DNA from 3 places in the Enterobacter mori genome. Region 3 is predicted to be linked to each of the others. Evidence: predicted binding sites of a transcription regulator. Region 3 holds the regulator's gene; each other region holds the start of a gene.

Region 1 (3,284 bases), 510 kb from region 3:
ACTTCGACGCGAAAGCGAACGAGTTCATCGCTAAGCTGCAGGCGAACCCGTCTAAAATCGCGAGCCGTAAAGCGTCTCAAAATGCGATTGAAGCGTTCGGTCCATGGCTTCCAGAATTCCTGGGCGGCTCCGCTGACCTGGCGCCTTCTAACCTGACTCTGTGGTCGGGTTCTAAGCCAATCAACGAAGATACTGCCGGTAACTACATCCATTACGGTGTACGTGAATTCGGTATGACCGCGATTGCCAACGGTATCTCCCTGCACGGCGGTTTCCTGCCGTACACCTCTACCTTCCTGATGTTCGTTGAATATGCACGTAACGCCGTGCGTATGGCTGCGCTGATGAAACAGCGTCAGGTGATGGTCTACACCCACGACTCCATCGGTCTGGGCGAAGATGGCCCAACTCACCAGCCGGTAGAGCAGGTTGCTTCCCTGCGCGTGACCCCGAACATGAGCACATGGCGTCCATGTGACCAGGTTGAATCCGCTGTAGCGTGGAAATACGGCGTTGAGCGTCAGGACGGTCCAACCGCGCTGATCCTCTCCCGTCAGAACCTGGCACAACAGGAACGTACGCCAGAGCAGCTGGCGAACATCGCTCGCGGTGGTTACGTGCTGAAAGATTGCGCGGGCCAGCCAGAGCTGATCTTCATCGCCACCGGTTCTGAAGTTGAACTGGCTGTTGCAGCGTGGGAAAAACTGACTGCCGAAGGCGTGAAAGCGCGCGTGGTTTCCATGCCGTCTACCGACGCGTTCGACAAGCAGGATGCCGCTTACCGCGAATCCGTCCTGCCTAAAGCGGTTTCCGCTCGCGTGGCAGTGGAAGCGGGTATCGCTGATTACTGGTTCAAATACGTGGGCCTGAACGGCGCTATCGTCGGCATGACCACCTTCGGTGAATCTGCTCCGGCAGAGCTGCTGTTCGAAGAGTTCGGCTTCACCGTTGAGAACGTTGTCGCTAAGGCGAAAGAACTGCTGTAATTGCCATTTTGCCCGGTGGCGCTACGCTTACCGGGCCTACAAATGGCTCGAAAGTAGGCCGGGTAAGCGCTAGCGCGCCACCCGGCTTTTTTGTAAGCATTATTCCATCAAAAATGTGATGCAAGTCATATAGCTCGCTTATTCATCTGGACAGACATTCCTTTTATTCCCCAATTCGCTTATTCTTGCTGAAGCGTTTCAGTCGATTAAATGTTCGACAATTGACCAATCAATCGCAGTTTGTGACAGCAAGGATTCCCCTTCGGGCGTCGCTGGATTACTCTTTCAGCCACCTCAAACTCAGGGATAGCTTTGCAGGAGATCTATGACCGTACGCGTAGCGATTAATGGCTTCGGTCGCATCGGGCGCAACGTGGTTCGTGCTATATATGAATCCGGGCGTCGTGCGGAAATCACCGTGGTGGCAATCAATGAACTGGCGGATGCTGCGGGCATGGCGCATTTGTTGAAATATGACACCAGCCACGGCCGCTTTGCCTGGGACGTTCGCCAGGAAAGGGAACAGCTGTTTGTCGGCGACGATGCCATCCGCGTGCTGCATGAGAACAGTATTGAAGCACTCCCCTGGCGTGAACTGGGTGTGGATGTGGTGCTGGACTGTACCGGCGTGTACGGCAGCCGCGAACATGGCGAAGCCCATCTGGCTGCCGGCGCAAAAAAAGTGCTGTTTTCTCACCCCGGCAGTAACGACCTCGACGCCACCGTCGTGTTTGGCGTCAATCAGCATGAGCTGCTAGCCGAACACCGCATTGTTTCCAACGCCTCCTGCACCACCAACTGCATTATTCCGGTCATCAAACTGTTAGACGATGCGTATGGCATTGAATCCGGCACTGTGACCACGATTCACTCCGCCATGCACGATCAGCAGGTTATTGACGCTTACCATCCGGATTTACGACGCACGCGCGCAGCGAGCCAGTCAATCATCCCGGTGGATACGAAACTGGCTGCCGGGATCACCCGTATCTTCCCGCAGTTTAACGACCGTTTCGAAGCGATTGCCGTGCGCGTGCCGACGATTAACGTCACCGCAATCGATCTCAGCGTGACGGTGAAAAAACCGGTAAAAGCCTGTGAAGTCAACCTGTTGCTGCAAAAAGCGGCACAGGGTGCATTTCATGGTATAGTTGACTATACGGAATTACCGTTGGTCTCAGTAGATTTTAACCACGACCCGCACAGCGCCATTGTCGATGGCACACAAACGCGCGTCAGTGGGGCACACCTTATCAAGACGCTGGTTTGGTGTGATAACGAATGGGGCTTTGCTAACCGTATGCTCGACACCACGTTAGCAATGGCCGCTCAAGGTTTCAGGTAAGACGCATCGTGCGTCTGCAAAACTTTAAGAATCAACGAGAGGATTCACCATGTCTGTAATTAAGATGACCGATCTGGATCTGGCTGGTAAACGCGTTTTCATCCGTGCCGATCTGAACGTACCGGTTAAAGATGGCAAAGTGACCAGCGACGCGCGTATCCGTGCATCTCTGCCAACCATCGAACTGGCTCTGAAGCAGGGCGCTAAAGTGATGGTCACCTCCCACCTGGGTCGTCCAACTGAAGGCGAGTACAACGAAGAGTTCTCTCTGCTGCCGGTTGTTAATTACCTGAAAGACAAACTGTCCAGCCCGGTTCGCCTGGTGAAAGATTACCTGGACGGCGTTGAAGTGGCTGCCGGTGAACTGGTTGTTCTGGAAAACGTTCGCTTCAATAAAGGCGAGAAGAAAGACGACGAAACGCTGTCTAAGAAATACGCTGCTCTGTGCGACGTATTCGTGATGGATGCATTCGGTACGGCGCACCGCGCTCAGGCTTCTACCCACGGTATCGGTAAATTCGCAGACGTAGCGTGTGCAGGTCCACTGCTGGCTGACGAACTGGAAGCGCTGGGTAAAGCACTGAAAGAACCTGCTCGTCCAATGGTCGCTATCGTGGGTGGTTCTAAAGTTTCTACCAAACTGACCGTTCTGGATTCCCTGTCTAAAATCGCTGACCAGCTGATCGTAGGCGGTGGTATCGCGAACACCTTCGTTGCCGCTCAAGGCCACAACGTCGGTAAATCCCTGTACGAAGCAGACCTGGTTGACGAAGCCAAACGTCTGCTGTCCACCTGTGATATCCCGGTTCCAACTGACGTTCGCGTCGCGACCGAGTTCTCCGAAACCGCAACCGCCACCCTGAAATCTGTAAACGACATCAAAGATGAAGAGCAGATTCTGGACCTGGGCGACGTTTCTGCACAGAAACTGGCTGAAATCCTGAAAAACGCAA
Region 2 (3,284 bases), 390 kb from region 3:
TCGAGGGTGACGTAACCGCTGGTGCGCGGCAGCGCGCCGTAGAGCACTTTCATCAGCTCGGTACGGCCCGCGCCCATCAGTCCCGCCACGCCGAGGATCTCGCCCTGACGCAGGGTAAAGGTCACGTCGTTCACGCCCGGACCGCAGAGGTTATCCACCCTCAGGCGGATCTCTCCCGGCGCTTTGTCCAGACGGGGATACTGATCTTCGAGCTTACGTCCCACCATCATTTCGATGAGCGAATCTTCGGTTAGCGTGGCCACTTCGCGCTCGGCAATAAACTGGCCGTCGCGGAAAACGGTGACGTCGTCGCAGATCTCGAAAATCTCTTTCATGCGGTGAGAAATATAGACAATCCCGCGCCCCTGGGATTTCAGCTCGCGGATAACGCGGAACAGGGATTCGGTTTCGGTGTCGGTCAGGGCGTCTGTTGGTTCATCCATAATGATGACCTTCGACTCAAAGCTCAGCACCTTCGCGATTTCCACCATCTGCTGATCGCCGATGGAGAGATCGCCCACCAGACGGTCGCTCTTAAAGCGCAGGTTCAACTTCGCCAGCAGCTTGTCCGCTTCGGCATACATCGTTTTCCAGTCGATTTTGCCAAACCGGTTCACAAACTCGCGGCCGAGGAAGATGTTCTCGGCAATGGTGAGCTGCGGGATAAGGTTCAGCTCCTGATGGATAATGCCGATACCCGCTTCCTGAGAGGATTTCGGGCCATTGAAGGTGGTCTCTTTACCCAGCCAGACGAGTGAACCGGCATCACGTTGATAGATACCGGTCAGCACTTTCATCATGGTGGATTTGCCGGCGCCGTTCTCGCCCACCAGCGCCATGACGCGTCCGGAATAAACGTTCAGCGCCGCGCCGGAGAGGGCTTTTACGCCCGGGAACGATTTATCGATCCCTTTGAGTTGCAGTAGTGCGTCCATGATGGCCTCAGAAGGTGACGCCAGCACAGAGAATGATATTCGCATACGGGGAACACTCCCCGCTGCGAATCACCGCCTGACTGTCTGCGGTTTGTTGTTTGAACTGTTCGTGCGTCGTGTAACGAATTTCGATGGTGTTTCCCTGGTGTTGTTGCAGTTGCTCAATGTGGCTGAGCAACGTTTCGTGGAGTTGCGGATTATGTTGTTTGATTTCCGCCGCGAGAATGGCCGCCTCAACCTGCATCTCCGCCGTCACGACTTCCAGTACCTGCATAAACGAAGGAACACCCTGCGTTAATGCCATATCGATACGGGTTGTGCTGCGCGGAACCGGTAAGCCTGCATCGCAAACCACCAGCGTATCGGTATGCCCAAGACGGGAAATAACCGATGAGATTTCTGAGTTGAGAACCGTGCCTTTCTTCATTTTCTTGCTCCACTAGCGAAACGTTTCGCTAAAAGTAGTGTAGACGCAAGAGTGTTCAGAAAACCATCATGACGTAACGGAATTGTGATCAACGTCGAAACGTTTCGCTAAGTGAAATATGGAGGTAAATGCAAAACGGTAACCCCCAGGTTACCGTTTTTTATGTTTGCGCCCTCTCCCCGTGGGAGAGGGTCGGGGTGAGGGCATCAGCCCGCACGGAGGATTAAATCTCGACCTGCGTTCCCAGCTCAATCACGCGGTTAGGTGGGATCTCAAACTGGTCTGGCGCGCGCAGGGCGTTACGCTGCAGGATGAGGTACAGCTTGCCGCGCAGGCGCAGATACCACGGGCGCTTGCCGATGATCAGCGACTCGTGCGACATGAAGAACGACGTCTCCATCATCCGGCAGCTCAACCCTTCCAGACCGCAGCGGTGGAACACCTCTTCCACGTTCGGCGTTTCGCGCCAGCCGTAGCTTGCCACCACGCGCCAGAAAGTCGGCGACAGCTGTTCAATCTGCACGCGGCGCACGTTGTGAACATACGGCGCATCTTCGGTGCGCAGCGTCAGCAGGATCACCCGCTCGTGCAGTACCTTGTTATGCTTGAGGTTATGCATCAGCGCAAACGGGATCACGTTCAGCGCGCGAGACATATACACCGCGGTACCCGGCACGCGCACCGGCGGGGATTTCTCCAGTGACGCGATCATCGCCTCAAGAGAATTACCGTGCTCATGCATGCGGCGCAGCAGGCGGAAACGTTCGCTTTTCCAGGTGGTCATGACAATAAACATCACCAGACCCAGCGTCAGCGGCAGCCAGCCACCGGAGACAATCTTGTCGAGATTCGCAGAGAACAGCGGCACGTCGATGCACAGGAAGCCCACCAGAATCATCGCCACGAGGAATTTATTCCAGTGCCAGTTTCGGTACGCCACCGTGGTGGAGAGAAGCGATGTCAACACCATCGTACCGGTCACGGCAATACCGTACGCCGCCGCCAGGTTACTGGAGTGCTCGAAGCTGACGATAACAATAACAACCGCAAAATAGAGCAGCCAGTTAATGAAAGGAATGTAGATCTGGCCGGACTCCATCTCCGAGGTATGGATGATGCGCATCGGTGAGAGATAACCCAGACGCACCGCCTGGCGCGTCAGGGAGAACACGCCGGAAATCACCGCCTGAGAGGCAATGACGGTCGCCAGAGTCGCGAGGATCAACATCGGCACCAGCGCCCAGTCTGGTGCCAGCAGGAAGAACGGGTTCTTGATCGCCTCCGGGTTTGTAAGCAGCAGCGCGCCCTGGCCGAAGTAGTTCAGCACCAGCGACGGCAGCACCACAATAAACCATGCCACGCGGATAGGCAGTTTCCCGAAGTGCCCCATGTCAGCATACAGCGCTTCCACACCGGTAATAGAGAGCACGACGGCACCCAGCGCCACAAAGGAAACCACTTTATATTCGAGGAAGAAATGCACCGCCCAGTAAGGGTTCAGCGCATGCAGCACTTCCGGGTTCGCGATAATGCTGCGCAAGCCAAGCGCCGCCAGGACCAGGAACCAGGCCAGCATAATCGGTGCAAACAGTTTTCCCACCAGCCCGGTACCGTGCTTCTGGATCACAAACAGCAGGGTGAGGACGATTATCGCCAGCGGGACCACCCACGTATCAAGCTGCGGCGCGATAATCTCCAGCCCCTCTATCGCCGAGAGCACCGAAATCGCGGGCGTGATAACCACCTCTCCGTAGAAGAAGCTGCCGCCAATCAGGCCGATAATCACCAGCACGGAGGTCATTCTGGCTGAGGTGTTGCGCCCTGCAAGGGACATCAGGGTCAGGATCCCGCCTTCGCCGGCGTTATCAGCACGCATAACGAAGGAGAGATACTTAACGGAAACGACCAGAATCAGCAGCCAG
Region 3 (3,284 bases):
CCTTGAGTGGATCCAGAAGCTGACGCGTGACATGAGCGAGCGCGGGCATTCTCGCGAAGCGGTGATGGATTCCGTCGTGCGTTCCATGGAGGACTACATCAACTTCCTGACGCCGCAGTTCTCCCGCACCCACATCAACTTCCAGCGCGTGCCGACGGTGGATACCTCCAACCCGTTTGCGGCCAAAACAATCCCGTCGCTGGATGAGAGCTTCGTCGTCATCCATTTCCGCAATCTCGAAGGCATTGATTACCCCTGGCTGCTGGCGATGCTGCAGGGCTCGTTTATTTCGCACATGAATACGTTGGTGGTGCCGGGCGGAAAAATGGGGCTGGCGATGGAGTTAATTATGACGCCGCTGGTCCAGCGACTGATGGAAGGGAAGCAGATTGCGTGAGTTGTTTTGCCCGGTGGCGCTGCGCTTACCGGGCCTACGTTCGTGCTTTTGTAGGGCGGGTCAGCGAAGCGCCACCCGCCAAAAGATTATGCCTCGATCACTTCATACGAATGGGTGATTTTTACCGCTTTTTCCAGCATTAACGCCACTGAGCAGTACTTCTCCGCAGAAAGGTCTACGGCGCGTGATACTGCGGCATCTTTCAGTTCTTTCCCGGTCACGATAAAGTGCAGATTAATGTGGGTGAACAGGCGTGGCGCCTCTTCGCGACGTTCGGAAGTAAGCTTCACTTCGCAATCGGTCACATCATGACGACCTTTTTGCAGAATCGACACCACGTCAATTGCGCTGCATCCACCCGCTGCCATCAGCACCATTTCCATTGGGCTTGGGGCTTTATCGCCGGAGTTACCGTCCATCAAAATCTGGTGTCCTGACGCGGACTCGCCCAGGAACGTTAAACCTTCAACCCACTTCACGCGCGCTTGCATATTCTTAAACTCCAACGTTGCATTTTTGGTGACAGATTACGCGTGCGTTACATTTCTCGCAATGGAAGGCGACCTGCATCATGCTGAAGCGAGACACCAGGAGACACGCGGCGAAAGCTATGCTAAAACACTCTGGATGCTACAGTAATACATTGACGTTACACATGTATGCAGAGGACATCAAACTTTACTGGCTGCGAAACGTTACGGTAGCCGACTTCCCAGGGTATGGGTAAGAATTCGATTGCAACCCCAGAGTCCGGATGCATCTTATGACTCTGGTGACAGCTTATAACAGAGGATAACAGCGCATGGTGCTTGGCAAACCGCAAACAGACCCGACTCTCGAATGGTTCTTGTCTCATTGCCACATTCATAAGTACCCATCAAAGAGCACGCTGATTCACCAGGGTGAAAAAGCGGAAACGTTGTATTACATCGTTAAAGGCTCGGTGGCAGTGCTGATCAAAGATGAAGAAGGGAAAGAGATGATCCTTTCTTATCTGAACCAGGGCGATTTCATCGGTGAACTGGGCCTGTTTGAAGAGGGCCAGGAACGTAGCGCCTGGGTTCGTGCAAAGACAGCATGTGAAGTGGCTGAAATTTCTTACAAGAAATTCCGTCAGTTGATTCAGGTTAACCCTGACATCCTGATGCGTCTTTCTTCACAGATGGCGCGCCGTCTGCAGGTGACGTCTGAGAAAGTGGGTAACCTCGCCTTCCTGGACGTGACCGGTCGTATCGCGCAGACACTGCTGAACCTGGCGAAACAGCCAGACGCCATGACCCACCCTGACGGCATGCAAATTAAAATTACCCGCCAGGAAATTGGTCAAATCGTCGGTTGCTCCCGTGAAACAGTGGGCCGTATCCTGAAAATGCTGGAAGATCAAAACCTGATCTCCGCCCACGGTAAAACCATCGTGGTTTACGGAACGCGTTAATTCCGCTTAAACGGCGTGCCATCGCAAGGTGTCACGCCGTTTTTGTCTCTACTCCCCATGTGGCGCAGGCTGATCTATCACCCGGAAGTTAACTACGCACTGCGACAAACGCTGGTGTTGTGCCTTCCTGTGGCCATAGGGCTGATCCTCGGACACCTCCAGCAAGGTCTGCTGTTTTCCCTCGTTCCCGCCTGCTGCAACATTGCCGGTCTGGACACGCCGCATAAGCGCTTTTTCAAACGTTTGATCATCGGTGGCTGCCTGTTTGCTGGCTGTAGTCTCGCCGTACAGCTCCTGCTTGCCCGTGATATCCCGCTGCCGCTGATCCTGACCGTGCTGGCGATGACGCTTGGCGTGACGGCGGAAATCAGTTCGCTGCATGCGCGCCTGCTGCCCGCCTCGCTGATTGCGGCTATCTTCACCCTGAGCCTCGCCGGGAATATGCCGGTGTGGGAGCCGCTGCTGATCTACGCCCTTGGCACGCTCTGGTACGGGGTGTTTAACTGGTTCTGGTTTTGGCTGTGGCGGGAACAGCCGCTGCGTGAATCCCTGAGCCTGCTCTATGTGCAGCTTGCGGATTACTGCGAAGCCAAATACACCCTGCTCACCCAGCATACCGACCCGGAGAAATCTCTGCCGCCGCTGCTGACGCGCCAGCAAAAGGTTGTCGACCTGATAAGCCAGTGCTACCAGCAGCTGCACATGCTTGCCGCCAACAAGAACCACGAATACAAACGGCTGCTGCGCACCTTCCAGGTAGGGCTGGACCTGCAGGAGCATATCTCCGTCAGCCTTCACCACCCGCAGGAGGTGCAAAAGCTGGTGGAGCGTAGCCATGCCGAAGCGGTGATCCGCTGGAACGCCCAGACCGTCGCAGCGCGGCTGAGGGTACTGGCTGACGATATTCTCTATCACCGCTACCCCACGCGATTTAACATGGACAAACAACTCGGCGCGCTGGAGAAAATTGCCCGTCAGCACGCGGATAACCCGGTCGGCCAGTTTGCCGCCTGGCACTTCAGCCGCATCGCCCGCGTGTTGCGTACTCAGCGTCCGCTTTATCCGCGTGACCTTATGGCGGATAAGCAGAAACGTCTGCCGCTGCTGCCCGCGCTCAAAAGCTATCTGTCACTGAAATCCTCCGCCCTGCGCAACGCGGCGCGGATAAGCGTGATGCTGAGCATTGCCAGCCTGATGGGCATGGCGCTGCACCTGCCGAAACCCTACTGGATTTTAATGACCGTGCTGTTTGTCACACAGAACGGCTACGGGGCCACGCGAGTACGTATCTTCCACCGGGCTGGCGGAACGCTAGCCGGGCTGATTATTGCGGGCGTGACGCTTCACTTCCACGTGCCGGAAGGCTATACGCTGGTCGGGATGCTGGCGATCACCATGGTGAGCTATCTGATCATCCGTAAAAATTACGGCTGGGCGATGGTGGGCTTTACG

The links. The regulator CRP, encoded in region 3, controls carbon source genes, mostly activating them, when cyclic AMP is high. The targets are predictions, from matches to a motif close to ATGTGANNNNNNTCACAT.
Region 1: the regulator CRP is predicted to act here: its motif matches at 1,100-1,117, upstream of epd (erythrose-4-phosphate dehydrogenase).
Region 2: the regulator CRP is predicted to act here: its motif matches at 1,445-1,462, upstream of rbsD (D-ribose pyranase).

Annotation. Positions count from the first base shown of each region.
Region 1 covers NZ_CP104285.1:3,832,257-3,835,540, reverse strand. The annotation lists gene tkt (transketolase) at 1-986, shown strand, start outside; gene epd (erythrose-4-phosphate dehydrogenase) at 1,312-2,331, shown strand; gene pgk (phosphoglycerate kinase) at 2,381-3,284, shown strand, end outside.
Region 2 covers NZ_CP104285.1:4,731,911-4,735,194, forward strand. The annotation lists gene rbsA (ribose ABC transporter ATP-binding protein RbsA) at 1-935, opposite strand, end outside; gene rbsD (D-ribose pyranase) at 943-1,362, opposite strand; gene kup (low affinity potassium transporter Kup) at 1,586-3,284, opposite strand, start outside.
Region 3 covers NZ_CP104285.1:4,345,312-4,348,595, forward strand. The annotation lists gene N2K86_RS20630 (phosphoribulokinase) at 1-397, shown strand, start outside; gene N2K86_RS20635 (OsmC family protein) at 484-888, opposite strand; gene crp (cAMP-activated global transcriptional regulator CRP) at 1,200-1,832, shown strand; gene N2K86_RS20645 (YccS/YhfK family putative transporter) at 1,890-3,284, shown strand, end outside.